Regions from separate parts of the Bacillus halotolerans genome, predicted to be linked through region 1. Evidence: a T-box and tRNA genes for the amino acid it is inferred to sense, from the RefSeq annotation. Region 1 holds a T-box; the other holds one or more tRNA genes.

What was found. The T-box of region 1 lies ahead of trpS (tryptophan--tRNA ligase). A T-box ahead of a tRNA ligase gene usually reads a tRNA of that ligase, here a tRNA-Trp.
Region 2: it encodes a tRNA-Trp, which carries the amino acid that the T-box ahead of trpS (tryptophan--tRNA ligase) is inferred to sense. The anticodon was not compared.

What each region holds. Positions count from the first base shown of each region.
Region 1 is NZ_CP029364.1:768,543-777,261, forward strand. Features, by position in the region: gene oppA (oligopeptide ABC transporter substrate-binding protein OppA) at 1-1,432, opposite strand, end outside; T-box leader at 1,904-2,115, shown strand; gene trpS (tryptophan--tRNA ligase) at 2,174-3,166, shown strand; gene DIC78_RS03875 (YjbA family protein) at 3,207-3,959, opposite strand; gene appC (oligopeptide ABC transporter permease AppC) at 4,163-5,074, opposite strand; gene DIC78_RS03885 (ABC transporter permease) at 5,091-6,041, opposite strand; gene DIC78_RS03890 (peptide-binding protein) at 6,116-7,744, opposite strand; gene appF (oligopeptide ABC transporter ATP-binding protein AppF) at 7,833-8,719, opposite strand, start outside.
Region 2 is NZ_CP029364.1:1,042,212-1,050,930, forward strand. Features, by position in the region: gene DIC78_RS05255 (hypothetical protein) at 1-190, shown strand, start outside; gene DIC78_RS05260 (spore coat protein) at 187-546, shown strand; gene DIC78_RS05265 (zinc-dependent alcohol dehydrogenase) at 567-1,703, shown strand; gene DIC78_RS05270 (hypothetical protein) at 1,744-1,941, opposite strand; gene spo0M (sporulation control protein Spo0M) at 2,095-2,871, shown strand; tRNA gene DIC78_RS05280 (tRNA-Leu) at 2,970-3,051, opposite strand; tRNA gene DIC78_RS05285 (tRNA-Leu) at 3,305-3,393, opposite strand; tRNA gene DIC78_RS05290 (tRNA-Cys) at 3,401-3,471, opposite strand; tRNA gene DIC78_RS05295 (tRNA-Gly) at 3,477-3,551, opposite strand; tRNA gene DIC78_RS05300 (tRNA-Gln) at 3,601-3,672, opposite strand; tRNA gene DIC78_RS05305 (tRNA-His) at 3,682-3,757, opposite strand; tRNA gene DIC78_RS05310 (tRNA-Trp) at 3,782-3,855, opposite strand; tRNA gene DIC78_RS05315 (tRNA-Tyr) at 3,861-3,945, opposite strand; tRNA gene DIC78_RS05320 (tRNA-Thr) at 3,968-4,040, opposite strand; tRNA gene DIC78_RS05325 (tRNA-Phe) at 4,046-4,121, opposite strand; tRNA gene DIC78_RS05330 (tRNA-Asp) at 4,134-4,210, opposite strand; tRNA gene DIC78_RS05335 (tRNA-Met) at 4,224-4,300, opposite strand; tRNA gene DIC78_RS05340 (tRNA-Val) at 4,308-4,383, opposite strand; tRNA gene DIC78_RS05345 (tRNA-Glu) at 4,393-4,464, opposite strand; tRNA gene DIC78_RS05350 (tRNA-Ser) at 4,499-4,590, opposite strand; tRNA gene DIC78_RS05355 (tRNA-Asn) at 4,596-4,670, opposite strand; rRNA gene rrf (5S ribosomal RNA) at 4,680-4,795, opposite strand; rRNA gene DIC78_RS05365 (23S ribosomal RNA) at 4,902-7,829, opposite strand; rRNA gene DIC78_RS05370 (16S ribosomal RNA) at 7,999-8,719, opposite strand, start outside.

The DNA.
Region 1 (8,719 bases):
TGAATTCTGGATTTTCCCAGCCGGTATCGTTATTTCCTCCGTCTTTGTCACGGAACAGCTCAAGGAAGTTAATAGGATCATTGAAGTCGCCAAGCCAGCCCATACGGCCGATTTGATAATCTTGGCTGTGAAGCTTATCAATATATACATTCCATTCTGAGTTATCAAGCTCTACATCCACGCCTAAATTTTTCTTCCACATTTCTTGCACTGCTTGAGCGATTTTTGCATGTGCATCATCAGTGTTATAAGATAATTTGATTTTCGGCAGGTCAGATGCCTTGCTTAAGCCCATTTCTTTCAGGCCTTTTTCAAGGTATTCTTTTGCCGTTTTGACATCGTTGTCTTTGTAGTAGCCTTCTTTGTTATCTTCAAATCCCTTCATTGTCGGCGGCACCGCAGCCATTGCCGGGATTTGTTCACCCTGTGTAATGTTTTTAACAATCGATTGGCGGTCAATCGCATAAGATAATGCTTTACGGATATTGACGTTGTCTAACGGCTTCGCTTCAGTATTGAATTTGTACCAATACACACCTGCCATCGGCTCAACATGTAAAGAACCGTCTTTTTTCAAGCTAGGGAGCGATTCAGTCGGAAGCTGTCCGAGCGGCAAACCAGCCCAATCAAGTTCGCCAGCTTGGAATTTTTTCAGTTCAGTATTGTTGTTGTTGATCATAACCATATTGATTTTCTTCAGTTTGACTTTGTCTTTATCCCAGTATTGATCATTCTTTTCAAGATCGATAGATCCGCTGTGTTTCCATGCCGTCATCTTAAATGGCCCGTTTGACACATAATCGTCTCCGGCATTTGTGTTCCACTTTTTGTTTTTCTCTGCAATTTTTTTGTTAATCGGCATATAAGTATAAAATGCTGTTAATTCAGTGAAGTATGGAGTCGGGTTGTTTAGTTCAACCTTTAATGTCTTATCGTTTTCAGCTTTCACTGCCACATCATCAAGGCTGCCTTTACCGGTATTTGCCGCCTCAGCACCTTTTATGTAGTAGAGCTGGTAAGCGTATTGTGATTCGTTATTAGGATCAAGCGCCCATTTCCATGCATATTCAAAATCTTGCGCTGTGACAGGGTCACCGTTTGACCATTTTGCATCATCACGAATCGTAAACGTATAGGTTTTTCCATCTTTGCTTGTTTCAATTTTAGAAGCTGCGCCTTCTTCAGGTTCACCATCTGCATTAATACGTGTCAATCCTTCAAAAGTCTGACGGATAACCCCGCCTGATACCGAGTCATTTGCCAATCCGGGATGTAAGGAGAACGGCTCAGTTTTAATATTAATGTTAAGAGTCGTCTTCCCTTTGCTGTCTTTTTTCCCATCACCGTTTGAACCGCTGCCGCCAAAGCCGCATGCGCTCAGCACGAGAGTGAAAATGAGCATTAACGTGACAATCGACCAACGTTTTTTCATATCCACAAACCCCCTAATAATCATTTTTTCAGCTCCTTACGGCTAAATCCTCAGAAATATCAGACAAATGAACCTAAGTTTACATAACTTTTATTCTGTTCCGTCTTTTCTGATTATTTTTGTAAAAAAGCTGTAACAATAGAGTGAACAAGTTCATTATAATGAAACAAATTCTTTATTGCAATATTATTTTATCAATTTAAAATTTTTAAACTTCGTTAGTTTTTCTGCCAATAACGCGATATCCTTCTGCCGTTTAAAGCATAAATTGATTAAAAACTATTTTAGAAGTTTCCAATCCATATTGCTTTATACATATAATATCTGGCTGTTTAACTGCTGAGAGCGGTTATCATTTGGGCGATTTATAACTGTTCTTTTATTTATATCATTACAATTTTCATGCAAAAAGAACGTTTTTTCAGGATGACAATTGGTTATAATTGATTTATAATGAAGCAATCAAAAGAAAAGCTTGCTATGAAAAAGAGTAGTACACATTTCACCCGTTTGAAGAGAGTCTGCGGTGCTGGGAGCAGATATCGGGCAATGTGGAATGGACTTTGGAGCAGCTGACCGAACCAAAAAGTAGGCTCAGCCGGAGCAGTCTCCGTTACAAACGTCAGAGTGATTCCATTTTAATGGAATAATCAGGGTGGTACCACGGTTCATTCGTCCCTTTTTTACAGGGGAAGAATGAGCCTTTTTTATTATGTTCTAAGAAATGAGGTTGATTTTCCAATGAAACAGACGATTTTTTCAGGCATCCAGCCAAGCGGTTCCGTTACACTCGGCAACTACATCGGTGCAATGAAGCAGTTTGTCGAACTGCAGCATGATTATAACAGCTATTTTTGCATCGTAGACCAGCATGCGATCACAGTGCCTCAGGATCGGCTTCAGCTGAGAAAAAACATCCGCAGTCTGGCTGCGCTTTATCTAGCTGTCGGTCTCGACCCTGAAAAGGCAACACTGTTTATTCAATCAGAGGTTCCCGCACATGCACAGGCCGGTTGGATGATGCAGTGCGTCGCTTATATCGGCGAGCTTGAACGAATGACTCAATTTAAGGACAAGTCAAATGGCAAAGAAGCAGTTGTCTCGGGCCTATTAACGTACCCGCCGCTGATGGCTGCTGACATTCTGCTGTACGGAACAGATCTTGTGCCTGTCGGCGAGGATCAAAAGCAGCATCTTGAGCTGACACGAAACCTTGCAGAGCGCTTTAACAAAAAATATAACGACATCTTTACAATTCCGGAAGTGAAGATTCCAAAAGTAGGCGCCCGGATCATGTCTCTGACTGACCCGCTGAAGAAAATGAGTAAATCTGATCCGAACCAGAAATCTTTTATTACATTGCTGGACGAACCAAAGCAGCTTGAAAAGAAAATCAAAAGCGCTGTGACAGATTCTGAAGGTATTGTAAAATTTGATAAAGAAAACAAACCGGGAGTTTCCAACCTTCTTACGATTTATTCAATTCTCGGCAATACGACGATTGAAGAACTTGAAGCGAAATACGAAGGAAAAGGCTATGGCGAGTTCAAAGGTGATTTGGCAGAAGTGGTAGTCGGTGCATTGAAGCCAATTCAAGACCGTTATCATGAACTGATTGAGTCCGAAGAATTAGACCGGATTCTTGATGAAGGCGCTGAGCGGGCGAACCGAACAGCAAACAAAATGCTCAAAAAAATGGAAAATGCCATGGGTCTCGGCCGAAAAAGACGATAACAAAAAGACCGCTCTTGCGATTTGCAAAGAGCGGTTTTTTTTAATTTACCTTTGATTCATTTTCTATTTCCCAAAGCTTCTCAAAAAAAGGCTGTCCTTTGATCAGGTTTTCGCAAAAAGCCAAATGCTTGTCCGACCAGCCTTCAATGGTTTCGTTATACAGCATGTCCCAAATCTCTTCAAAGCTCATCCGTTTGATTTGTTCATACATATGCGGGTTCCACTCTGTGTACCAGTAACCAATCTCCGCACGGTTTTTCAGCCCTTTTAATTGATCCAGCGCCATAAACATAAGCTGCTTAATTTGCCGCTCTTTTCTCGTTAATCCTCTGACGTGCTCTGGTGCCAATGATAAGATATGATATTCTTTTGAAGACTCCAGCTTCTTCGGCTCAAATTCATACGTTTCCGGCTCTACATCTTTCACCATTTCATACACGAGCTGCTCCTGGCGCGGAATAAGGCGGCTTTTTCTGACAGGGATCGTGTAGCCGATTGTATCAACAGCCAAAATGCCGATTCCGTCCGTCACAACAAAACAATACTCCAGCTTTGTGCGTTCATGATTTTTGCGAATGTACGATTTTTGATGAACCTCTTCAAGCAAATCTTTTGGAAGCTCTGACAAATCGTTTTCTATGTAATGAAACAATACTGACGGCACCCTTAAGAGAGGCACCTGATCCAAAAGCTCAACCGTATCTTCCTTGCGCCATTCATGAAAGTGGCATACATTGTAGCCATTTTCTTCCCCTTCAAACCAATTGACCCACACATCATGAAGAAATAACATCTCTAACCCCTCACTTTATAAAAACTGTTGTCCACAGTATAGGCAAGGTGCAGAGAAATTATTCCATAGAGATTGAGGAAATCTGGAATAACTGGGTTTCTGTTAGAAACACAAAAAGCAGACTTCCTCGTATATTTTCTGACAAAGGAAATCTGCTTACTCTAGGGATTCGTTACATTTTCTAACGAACATGATTTTCATTTTTATTTAATATTTTTAGGATCAAGAGCATCCCGCAAACCGTCTCCGACAAAGTTGAAGCACAGCACGGTAATTAAAATAAATAGCCCGGGAAATAATGGGTACCACCATGCTTGAATCATCACTGTGAAATTTTGTGCGTCTTGAAGCATATTTCCCCAGCTTGCGATTGGCGGCTGAATCCCGAAGCCTAAGTAGCTCAGCGCGGACTCAGCGAGAATAACTGAACCTACCTTTAATGTTGCTGACACAATAATCGGTCCTAATGCATTGGGGAGAATATGTGAAAAGATAATTTTGTGAGTCTTCGTTCCGATTGTTTTAGCAGCCAGAACGTATTCCCTTGAACGAAGCGATAGAAACTCTCCTCTTACCAATCGTGCCGTTGTTGTCCAGCCGGTGAGACAGAAAATTAAAATTAGTTTGTCCACGCCAGGCTTAAAAATGGTAACCAGCGTGATCAGCAAGAAAATATCCGGAATGGATAATACAATGTCGACTAAACGCATAATGACAGCGTCGACAATTCCTCTGAAATAACCTGCTAACGCCCCTAATACAGTTCCGATTAAAATAGAACCGACTACAGAAGCAAAACCGACCAATAAAGAGACGCGCGCTCCATACAAAATCCGGCTGAAAATATCGCGGCCGAATTTATCCGTTCCCATCAAATGTTCAAGGCCCGGCGCTTTATACTTATCAAGCAAGCTTTGCTGTTCTTGGGGGTAAGGTGCAATCAAAGGAGCGAAAACAGCCGACATAACAATGATAAACAGAATGACGGCACCTAGAATGGCCAGCTTGTTTTTCGAAAATTTTTCCCAGAAGATCTTGGTCATCGTCTCTGGTTTTTTCGAAATGTTTTCTTTTAGTCTGATCTCCGGCGAGGGAGTTGTTTGCAGCTCTGACATCTCTGTTTCCCTCCTCTTAATATTCGATCCGCGGATCAACAATCGCGTAAAGGATGTCTGCAATGAGGTTTCCGACCACGACAAGCACTGCCGAAATCACGGTCATTGCCATAATAACCGGATAATCACGCTGGAATGCCGAATCGACAAACAGTTTTCCCAGCCCCGGCCAAGTGAAAATCTGCTCTACGACAACCGCTCCGCCGATAAAAGAGGGAATCATTAAACCGAAGATCGTAATAACAGGCAATAGCGCATTCCGCAAGCCATGCTTAAATAGCACGCGATTTTCTTTAAAGCCTTTTGATCTGGCTGTTCGGATATAGTCTTGGTTTAACACATCAAGCATATTTGACCTTGTATATCTCGTTAAGCCAGCCATATCTGCCGTAGCTAACACAAATGCGGGTAATAACAAATGATGAATCCGGTCTAATAAGCTAAAATCCGTGTTAAGAGTAGCGACTCCCCCAGTTGGGAACCAGCCGAGGTTCACAGCAAATACCATAATTAAAATCAGACCGAACCAAAAGTTCGGAATGGCTAAACCGATAAATGAAGTAAATGTAATGCCATAATCCAGTTTTGAATAAGGTTTTTTTGCAGAAATCACACCAAATGGGATTGAAATGATCAGCGCCAAAATCGTCGACACCAGCATAAGGAGGAGTGTGTTAGGCAGCCTTGCTATAATCAGCTCTGAAACAGGCGTTCCTTTTCTGATAATGGACGTTCCGAAATCCCCTTGAACCATATTGCCGAGCCACTTTAAATATTGAACGTATTCCGGGTCATTCAGGCCGTATTTTTCAATAAACTGTGCTCTGTCTGCCTGGCTGATGGTAGGGTCCATCATAAGCGTCATCGGATCTCCAGGAGCCGCTTTCATAATGACAAAAGACAAAATTGTAATTCCTAATAAGATAGGAATCGAAGCTAATGTTCTTCGAATGATATATGTAACCATATTCTTGTCCCCTTTGTGGTTCTTTTTCAATATAGATGGGGAAGGAAATTCGCTCCCTCCCCTTCAAGGGAAAATTATTGGGCAAGCCACCATTTTTCAATCTGATATAGTTCACGTTTTGGATGATACACATACCCCTCTAAGTTAGCTGGCATCGCCATATGGTTGTTTGGATAATAAAGGAAGGTATACGGCTGATCTTCAGCAAGCTTTTGGTAAATCTTCTCATACGCTTTAGAGTATTGCTCACGGTCACTGATCGATTTTGCAGCTTTCAGAAGTTTATCGACCTCTGGATTTTTATACCACATGTTATTTAAGCCTTTTTCAGACTGGCTTGAATGGAAAATATCGTAATGATCCGGGAATGTGGACAGGCTCCAGCCTAATACCATTGCGTCATAGTCCCAATTAGGGGCGCTGGTTTGCTCAACAAGCGCACTCCATTCCACGATTTGCGGCGTTACTTTAATACCGACTTTCTTCAGCTGCTCTTGAACAACAACTGCAATATCTTCACGCACCTTATTTCCTTGGTTCGTTTTCAGCGTAAACTCGAATTTTTTGCCGTCTTTATCTAAGATGCCGTCACCGTCAGTATCTTCCCAGCCGGCTTCTTTCAGCATCTTCTTCGCTTTCTTCACATTGTATTTAAATTTAGGCACTTCTACGCCTTTCGGATAGTTCCAGGAAGCCGGACTTTCCGGGATATAAGCGACCTCTCCGTCGCCATCCAATACAGTTTCCACCATCGTTTCACGATCTAACGCTGTGGTAAGCGCCTGGCGCACTTTTTTGTCTTTAAAGAGCTCGTTTTTCTCATTCCAGCCGATATATGAGTAGCTAAGCGCCAAGTCTGTTACAACCTTGACATTATTAAACGATTCAGCTGTCTTATAATCAGTTGACGGAACGTTAAAGAAATCAATATCCCCCGCTTGAAGCTGGGCAACCGCAGCATTGGCATCAGGAATGATTTTATACGTGACACTGTCTAAATACGGGCGCCCGTCATAGTAATCATCATTGGCAACGAGCTTCACGTATTGCCCATCTTTCCATTCTTTAAATTTGAAAGGCCCTGAGCCGATCGGATTTTTCCTGTTAAATTCATTATCTTCAAGCTGCGCAACCGGTACATCTTTTAAAATATGCTCCGGAAGAATGCCGTAGCTGTCTAATGTATTGTTATAGAAGTTAGGGTCTTTGTATTTCAGGGTAAATAAAACCTCGTAATCTCCCTTTTTCTCTACTGATTTCAGCATTTCAAAGTTAGATCCGCGCTCACCTTTGTAATCCTTGTTCAGCGGGATGTTAAACGTAAATACTACATCGTCGGCAGTAAGTTCTTCTCCGTCATGGAACTTAACGCCTTTTTTGATTTTTACATCATATTTCAAACCGCCATCCAGCTCTTTGACACTCTCAGCCAATGACATTTTGACATTTAATTTTTCATCTGTTTTTGTTAAAAAGCTGTAAATCATTTGTTCTATATCCGTACTCGATTCATCTGTTGAATATAATGAGTTGAAAAGTGTCGGGGCACCGATTGAACCAACAACCAAGTCCCCGCCCTGCTGCGGTTTGCCGGTTGATTTTTTCTCGCTGCTGCTTGATTTCGATCCCGAGCAGGCCGATAAAAAGATGGCCATCACCATTAATACACTTAGCATCATCAGTGCGGTTTTACGTCTTTTCATTAGATATTCCCCCTCTTGAAATGTTCGTTCTTCTTAGCTGCTGTTTATGTAGTATGCATACCCCCTCTCAAAGCTGTGCGGGCGACAGTTAGCTATAAAGGTGACAAGCCACAAAATGGCTGGGAGCAGCTTCTTTGAATTCTGGTATTTGTTCCTTGCATATCGGTTTTGCAACAGGACATCTCGTATGGAAAACACAGCCTTTAGGCGGATTGGCCGGGCTGGGCAGTTCTCCTTTCAGGACGATGCGTTCGCGTTTGACAGATCCTTTTTTTCTTGTAACCGGGACAGATGATAAAAGGGCTTGGGTGTATGGATGTAGCGGATTGTCATATAACTCATGCTTGTCGGTCAGTTCCATCATTTTGCCGAGGTACATTACTCCGACCCTGTCACTGATATGGCGGACGACACTTAAATCGTGAGAGATAAATAGATACGTCAGATTAAATTCTTCCTGCAATTCTTCCATTAAGTTGATGACCTGGGCCTGAATCGATACATCAAGTGCAGAAACCGGTTCGTCTGCAATGATAAGCTCCGGATTCAGCGTGAGGGCTCTCGCAATGCCGATCCGCTGACGCTGCCCGCCGGAAAATTCATGGGGATAACGTGAGGCAAACGACGGATGAAGGCCTACTCTCGCAAGCAGCTCTTCGACTTTCTCATTTCGTTCTCGCATCGTGTACATGTGATGTGTGTTAAAAGGCTCCTTAATAATAGAACGCAGCGTTTTTCTTGGATTCAGCGAAGCAAATGGATCTTGAAAGACCATCTGAATATTTTTGCGGACGTTTTTTCGTAAATTCTCCTCTGACAGATTGGAAATATCCTGTCCCTTAAAGAGAATCTGGCCTTCAGTCGGTTTGTACAGCCTGATCATCGTTCGGCCGGCAGTCGATTTTCCGCAGCCCGACTCTCCAACGATTCCGAGTGTTTCTCCTTTTTTTAAAGAAAACGAAACACCGTCCACCG
Region 2 (8,719 bases), 270 kb from region 1:
TGATTTACACGAAATCCTCAACTTCAAAACCGTATGTTTACTTAAATCAAAAATGATGCAGGGACTGGTGTTCGATCAGGAACTGAGAGCCCTTATGGAGAAGGATGTACAGCAGTCTGTACGGGACGTAACTGAGCTTCAGAGCCTCTATCAAAAGGCCCCGACAATAACAGGAGGTGACTATCATTGAACGATTTCTTAGACCCGAAAAACGCAAAAGGCATGCCTGACCTTGCTGATTCAGCACTTGCCCTAGATTTCTTAATTTCCGTAAAAACCGGTATCAAAAATTATGCTGTCGCCATCACGGAAACCGCAAGCCCAGAACTCAGAACAGCATTGCGCAATCAATTAGACGCAGCTATTTACCTGCACGGAGAACTATCACAGCTCATGATGGAAAAAGGCTGGCTTTTCCCTTCTGACTTGGACAAACAATTTCAAATCGATATGAAATCAGCACAAACAGCCGTTGATATCGCCGGGCTAAAACTTTTCCCCGATAACACGAACCGTCTCGGAACATTCGCAACGCCCGATCACTAAACAATAAGGAGACATCATGAATGAAAGCTGTTACTTATCAAGGCATTAAAGACGTCCGCGTCAAAGAGGTAAAAGCGCCAGAAATCAAAAAACCTGATGATATCATCGTCAAACTGACAACCACAGCAATCTGCGGATCTGATTTACACCTAATTCACGGCATGGTTCCCAATTTTCCTGAAGATTATATCATCGGCCATGAACCAATGGGCATTGTTGAAGAAACAGGCCCCGACGTTCACAAGGTTAAAAAAGGCGATCGTGTCATCATACCGTTTAACGTCAGCTGCGGCGAATGTTTTTTCTGCAAAAACCAGCTTGAAAGCCAATGTGACAATTCAAATGCAAACGGCGAAGTCGGTGCTTATTTTGGCTATTCAGACTCAGCAGGCGGCTATCCCGGAGGCCAGGCTGAATACATGCGCGTCCCCTATGCTAACTTCACTCCCTTTAAACTTCCTGATGACTGTGAAGTAGAAGATGAGAAATTGGTATTGCTTTCAGACGCTATGTCGACAGCCTATTGGAGCGTAGACAACGCAGGAGTAAAAGAGGGAAATACCGTCATTATTCTCGGCTGCGGTCCTGTCGGGCTGCTCGCGCAAAAATTCGCATGGATGAAAGGCGCCAAAAGAGTCATTGCAGTGGATTATGTAGACTATCGCCTTCAGCACGCAAAAAAAACAAACAATGTAGAAATCGTTAATTTCGAGCATCACGAAAACGCTGGTTCATATTTGAAAGAAATCACACAGGGCGGTGCAGATGTCGTCATCGACTGCGTCGGAATGGACGGCAAAATGTCCCCGCTTGAATTTCTCGCCACCGGTGTTAAAATGCACGGCGGAGCCATGGGTGCGCTGGTAACGGCGGCACAGGCTGTCAGAAAATGCGGCACAATTCAAGTGACAGGTGTGTACGGAATGAGATACAATGCATTTCCATTTGGAGACATCTTCCAAAGGAACGTAAATATTAGAACCGGCCAAGCCCCCGTCATTCATTATATGCCGTACCTGTATGAACTGATTGCTACAGGTAAAGTAGATCCGGGCGACATCATCACACATGTTCTGCCGTTAGATCAAGCAAAGCACGGTTATGAGGTGTTTGATACGAAAACAGACGGAGCCATTAAAGTGCTTCTTAAACCATAAAAAAAGACGGTCTCTCATTTTGAGAAGCCGTCTCTCTATTTTATTGCTCCACTCTTCTTAACGCTTCGTTTACTGTTTCTTTTATAAACGCGTCTTCCCCGGTCAAACTGTCTAATCTGAGTTCACCGCTTCTCAGTCTTTCTGAAAGATTGTTAATGTCCTCCTCGACTGTGATTTGCAGCTCACCAGCTAAAAACATTCTATGTAATTCATCAGCGACCATCGTTTCTTTATTCATTCATATCTCCTCCTATACTTAAGCATCACTTTTAGTCTGTCCCTCAGATAAACGAATATAGGAAAAAAGGTTCATTTATTTCAAAATAAATGAACCTTTTTTCCTTCTTCCCACGTATAACTGTTGAGAAAAAGAAAAAGGGGAAGATCTAATATGTCATTTTTTAAGAAACTTGCCGCAAGTGCCGGCATCGGTGCAGCAAAAGTCGATACCATTTTGGAGAAAGATGCGTATTGTCCAGGAGAAGAAGTCCGCGGAACTGTACATGTAAAAGGCGGGAAAATCGCCCAGGATATCCGTTATATTGATTTACAGCTCAACACAAGATATGTCATTGTAAAAGACGATGAAGAGCGCCGGAAACACGCAACAATTCATTCTTTTCGGGTAACTGGTTCATTCACCATTCAGCCTGGGGAAGAACATCAATTTCCGTTCTCCTTCATCCTGCCTCTTGATACACCGATTACTGTAGGGAAGGTAGAAGTCGCAGTAGTGACAGACCTTGACATTCAAGGCGGTATTGATAAATCAGATCACGATCGTATCTTCGTAGAAGCACATCCTTGGGTTGAAAATGTATTAGAAGCAATTGAGAACCTTGGCTTCCGTCTTAACGAAGCAGACTGTGAACAGGCATCTTACTTCCAGCGCCGTCTGCCTTTCGTTCAAGAATTTGAGTTTGTTCCAACATCAGGCTATTACCGTCAGATGCTTGATGAATTAGAGCTTATTTTTCTTTTAGAGGAAGACGGTTTAGAAATTATTTTCGAAGTTGATCGCCGGGCAAGAGGCCTGCGTGGATGGCTGGAAGAGATGTATAATGACGGAGAGCAGCTCGTACGTGTCCGTTTCAGACAATCAGAGCTTGATGATATCGAACAACTTGAAGAGGTCTTAGAAGAGATCATCGACCAATATGCTGAGTAAATAACAAAAAGGAGCCTCTGCTTATTAATATAGGCTCCTTCTTTTAATAAAAACGAAACCCCGTTTCTTACATAAGTAAGAAACGGGGTTCTTTTGTATACCGGTGGTCGGGGTCGAACCGACACTCCAGAAGGAACACGATTTTGAGTCGTGCGCGTCTGCCAATTCCGCCACACCGGCAAGTTTTACGTCGTATCTAACCGACGAATATAAATATATCATGGATATGATAAAGTGTCAATGTATTTCAAAAAGTTTTTTGGGGAATATAATAATAAAGGGCTAAAGCGACTTTTTATGAAATACAGCCCAATGCTTACATCGACACTTTCATACAATAAAAAAATGATCTACATAAGTAGATCATTGATATGATTAGCTTCATTATATTTTCAAGCACAAACACCAATTTAACTTATCAAGTAAGTAAAATTGGTGCCGAGGGCCGGACTTGAACCGGCACGGTAGTCACCTACCGCAGGATTTTAAGTCCTGTGTGTCTGCCAATTCCACCACCCCGGCAAAAGAAAGGCGACACCCGGATTCGAACCGGGGATAAAGGTTTTGCAGACCTCTGCCTTACCACTTGGCTATGCCGCCGTAATTGGAGCGGAAGACGGGATTCGAACCCGCGACCCCCACCTTGGCAAGGTGGTGTTCTACCACTGAACTACTTCCGCATCTTAAGGGACTTAATACATTATATTCAATTGATATAAAAAAGTGAGACTGGGCTAGCTGGATTCGAACCAACGCATGACGGAGTCAAAGTCCGTTGCCTTACCGCTTGGCTATAGCCCAATGATAATATGGGGCGATTGATGGGAATCGAACCCACGAGTGCCAGAGCCACAATCTGGTGCGTTAACCACTTCGCCACAACCGCCATAATCTCAAGATGTCATAAATTTGGCAGGGGCAGTAGGAATCGAACCCACACCGGAGGTTTTGGAGACCTCTGTTCTACCGTTAAACTATGCCCCTATAAATGGTGGAGGGGGGCAGATTCGAACTGCCGAACCCTGAGGGAGCGGATTTACAGTCCGCCGCGTTTAGCCACTTCGCTACCCCTCCACATTAAGTTTTGAAAAAACAGTGCCGGCAAGAGGACTTGAACCCCCAACCTACTGATTACAAGTCAGTTGCTCTACCAATTGAGCTACACCGGCATAGGTGGTGGCTCGGGACGGAATCGAACCGCCGACACACGGATTTTCAGTCCGTTGCTCTACCAACTGAGCTACCGAGCCTTATTATTTAAATGGCGGTCCGGACGGGACTCGAACCCGCGACCTCCTGCGTGACAGGCAGGCATTCTAACCAACTGAACTACCGGACCATTTGATTTTAATTGGTTGCGGGGGCAGGATTTGAACCTGCGACCTTCGGGTTATGAGCCCGACGAGCTACCGAACTGCTCCACCCCGCGATGATAATGGTGGAGGATGACGGGCTCGAACCGCCGACCCTCTGCTTGTAAGGCAGATGCTCTCCCAGCTGAGCTAATCCTCCATCATATAATGACCCGTACGGGATTCGAACCCGTGTTACCGCCGTGAAAGGGCGGTGTCTTAACCGCTTGACCAACGGGCCCAGACTTTCAATTGTGATTATGTATAAATATCAGTGGCGGAGAGCAAGGGATTCGAACCCTTGAGACGGAGTTGACCGCCTACACGATTTCCAATCGTGCTCCTTCGACCACTCGGACAGCTCTCCAATAATGGCTCCGCAGGTAGGATTCGAACCTACGACCGATCGGTTAACAGCCGATAGCTCTACCACTGAGCTACTGCGGAATGAAGTCTGCCTGGCGATGTCCTACTCTCACAGGGGGAAACCCCCGACTACCATCGGCGCTGAAGAGCTTAACTTCCGTGTTCGGCATGGGAACGGGTGTGACCTCTTCGCCATCATCACCAGACAATCTCAGTGACATTTAACATTATACTATGTATATCTTGAAAAGTCAAGAGTTTTTTTGAGATATTCTCTCAAAACTAGATAACAGGTGTGACATCATTAGAAATTAGGTTAAGTCCTCGATCGATTAGTATCTGTCAGCTCCATGTGTCGCCACACTTCCACCTCAGACCTATCAACCTGATCATCTTTCAGGGATCTTACTTCCTTGCGGAATGGGAAATCTCATCTTGAGGGGGGCTTCATGCTTAGATGCTTTCAGCACTTATCCCGTCCGCACATAGCTACCCAGCGATGCCCTTGGCAGAACAACTGGTACACCAGCGGTGCGTCCATCCCGGTCCTCTCGTACTAAGGACAGCTCCTCTCAAATTTCCTGCGCCCGCGACGGATAGGGACCGAACTGTCTCACGACGTTCTGAACCCAGCTCGCGTACCGCTTTAATGGGCGAACAGCCCAACCCTTGGGACCGACTACAGCCCCAGGATGCGATGAGCCGACATCGAGGTGCCAAACCTCCCCGTCGATGTGGACTCTTGGGGGAGATAAGCCTGTTATCCCCGGGGTAGCTTTTATCCGTTGAGCGATGGCCCTTCCATGCGGAACCACCGGATCACTAAGCCCGACTTTCGTCCCTGCTCGACTTGTAGGTCTCGCAGTCAAGCTCCCTTGTGCCTTTACACTCTGCGAATGATTTCCAACCATTCTGAGGGAACCTTTGGGCGCCTCCGTTACCTTTTAGGAGGCGACCGCCCCAGTCAAACTGCCCACCTGACACTGTCTCCCCGCCCGATAAGGGCGGCGGGTTAGAAGGTCAATACAGCCAGGGTAGTATCCCACCGATGCCTCCACCGAAGCTGGCGCTCCGGTTTCCAAGGCTCCTACCTATCCTGTACAAGCTGTACCAACATTCAATATCAGGCTGCAGTAAAGCTCCACGGGGTCTTTCCGTCCTGTCGCGGGTAACCTGCATCTTCACAGGTACTATAATTTCACCGAGTCTCTCGTTGAGACAGTGCCCAGATCGTTGCGCCTTTCGTGCGGGTCGGAACTTACCCGACAAGGAATTTCGCTACCTTAGGACCGTTATAGTTACGGCCGCCGTTTACTGGGGCTTCAATTCGCACCTTCGCTTACGCTAAGCGCTCCTCTTAACCTTCCAGCACCGGGCAGGCGTCAGCCCCTATACTTCGCCTTACGGCTTCGCAGAGACCTGTGTTTTTGCTAAACAGTCGCCTGGGCCTATTCACTGCGGCTCTCTCGGGCTTGCACCCTAACAGAGCACCCCTTCTCCCGAAGTTACGGGGTCATTTTGCCGAGTTCCTTAACGAGAGTTCTCTCGATCACCTTAGGATTCTCTCCTCGCCTACCTGTGTCGGTTTGCGGTACGGGCACCTCTCACCTCGCTAGAGGCTTTTCTTGGCAGTGTGGAATCAGGAACTTCGCTACTATATTTCGCTCGCCATCACAGCTCAGCCTTATGGGAAACGGATTTGCCTATTTCCCAGCCTAACTGCTTGGACGCGGATATCCAATACCGCGCTTACCCTATCCTCCTGCGTCCCCCCATTGCTCAAATGGTGAGGAGGTGGTACAGGAATATCAACCTGTTGTCCATCGCCTACGCCTTTCGGCCTCGGCTTAGGTCCCGACTAACCCTGAGCGGACGAGCCTTCCTCAGGAAACCTTAGGCATTCGGTGGAGGGGATTCTCACCCCTCTTTCGCTACTCATACCGGCATTCTCACTTCTAAGCGCTCCACCAGTCCTTCCGGTCTGGCTTCACAGCCCTTAGAACGCTCTCCTACCACTGTTCGAAGAACAGTCCGCAGCTTCGGTGATACGTTTAGCCCCGGTACATTTTCGGCGCAGAGTCACTCGACCAGTGAGCTATTACGCACTCTTTAAATGGTGGCTGCTTCTAAGCCAACATCCTGGTTGTCTAAGCAACTCCACATCCTTTTCCACTTAACGTATACTTTGGGACCTTAGCTGGCGGTCTGGGCTGTTTCCCTTTCGACTACGGATCTTATCACTCGCAGTCTGACTCCCAAGGATAAGTCATTGGCATTCGGAGTTTGACTGAATTCGGTAACCCGGTAGGGGCCCCTAGTCCAATCAGTGCTCTACCTCCAAGACTCTTACCTTGAGGCTAGCCCTAAAGCTATTTCGGAGAGAACCAGCTATCTCCAGGTTCGATTGGCATTTCACCCCTACCCACACCTCATCCCCGCACTTTTCAACGTGCGTGGGTTCGGGCCTCCATTCAGTGTTACCTGAACTTCACCCTGGACATGGGTAGATCACCTGGTTTCGGGTCTACGACCACGTACTCATGCGCCCTATTCAGACTCGCTTTCGCTGCGGCTCCGCATCTTCTGCTTAACCTTGCACGGGATCGTAACTCGCCGGTTCATTCTACAAAAGGCACGCCATCACCCGTTAACGGGCTCTGACTACTTGTAGGCACACGGTTTCAGGATCTCTTTCACTCCCCTTCCGGGGTGCTTTTCACCTTTCCCTCACGGTACTGGTTCACTATCGGTCACTAGGGAGTATTTAGCCTTGGGAGATGGTCCTCCCGGATTCCGACGGAATTTCACGTGTTCCGCCGTACTCAGGATCCACTCTGGAGAGAACGAAGTTTTGACTACAGGGCTGTTACCTCCTATGGCGGGCCTTTCCAGACCTCTTCATCTACCTCGTTCCTTTGTAACTCCGTATAGAGTGTCCTACAACCCCAAGAGGCAAGCCTCTTGGTTTGGGCTAATCCCGTTTCGCTCGCCGCTACTCAGGGAATCGCATTTGCTTTCTCTTCCTCCGGGTACTTAGATGTTTCAGTTCCCCGGGTCTGCCTTCTCATATCCTATGAATTCAGATATGGATACCACTCCATTACGAGTGGTGGGTTTCCCCATTCGGAAATCTCCGGATCAAAGCTTGCTTACAGCTCCCCGAAGCATATCGGTGTTCGTCCCGTCCTTCATCGGCTCCTAGTGCCAAGGCATCCACCGTGCGCCCTTTCTAACTTAACCGTTAAAAAGAATCACTATGTGATATCTTGTGTTACTAATTGAATGTGATGTCTACTGTTATCTAGTTTTCAAAGAACACGTTTCGAAGGAATGATCCTTCAAAACTAAACAAGACAGGGAACGTTCTGTTTATAAGACCCAAGGTCTTATATTCCGTAAATATCCTTAGAAAGGAGGTGATCCAGCCGCACCTTCCGATACGGCTACCTTGTTACGACTTCACCCCAATCATCTGTCCCACCTTCGGCGGCTGGCTCCATAAAGGTTACCTCACCGACTTCGGGTGTTACAAACTCTCGTGGTGTGACGGGCGGTGTGTACAAGGCCCGGGAACGTATTCACCGCGGCATGCTGATCCGCGATTACTAGCGATTCCAGCTTCACGCAGTCGAGTTGCAGACTGCGATCCGAACTGAGAACAGATTTGTGGGATTGGCTTAACCTCGCGGTTTCGCTGCCCTTTGTTCTGTCCATTGTAGCACGTGTGTAGCCCAGGTCATAAGGGGCATGATGATTTGACGTCATCCCCACCTTCCTCCGGTTTGTCACCGGCAGTCACCTTAGAGTGCCCAACTGAATGCTGGCAACTAAGATCAAGGGTTGCGCTCGTTGCGGGACTTAACCCAACATCTCACGACACGAGCTGACGACAACCATGCACCACCTGTCACTCTGCCCCCGAAGGGGACGTCCTATCTCTAGGATTGTCAGAGGATGTCAAGACCTGGTAAGGTTCTTCGCGTTGCTTCGAATTAAACCACATGCTCCACCGCTTGTGCGGGCCCCCGTCAATTCCTTTGAGTTTCAGTCTTGCGACCGTACTCCCCAGGCGGAGTGCTTAATGCGTTAGCTGCAGCACTAAGGGGCGGAAACCCCCTAACACTTAGCAC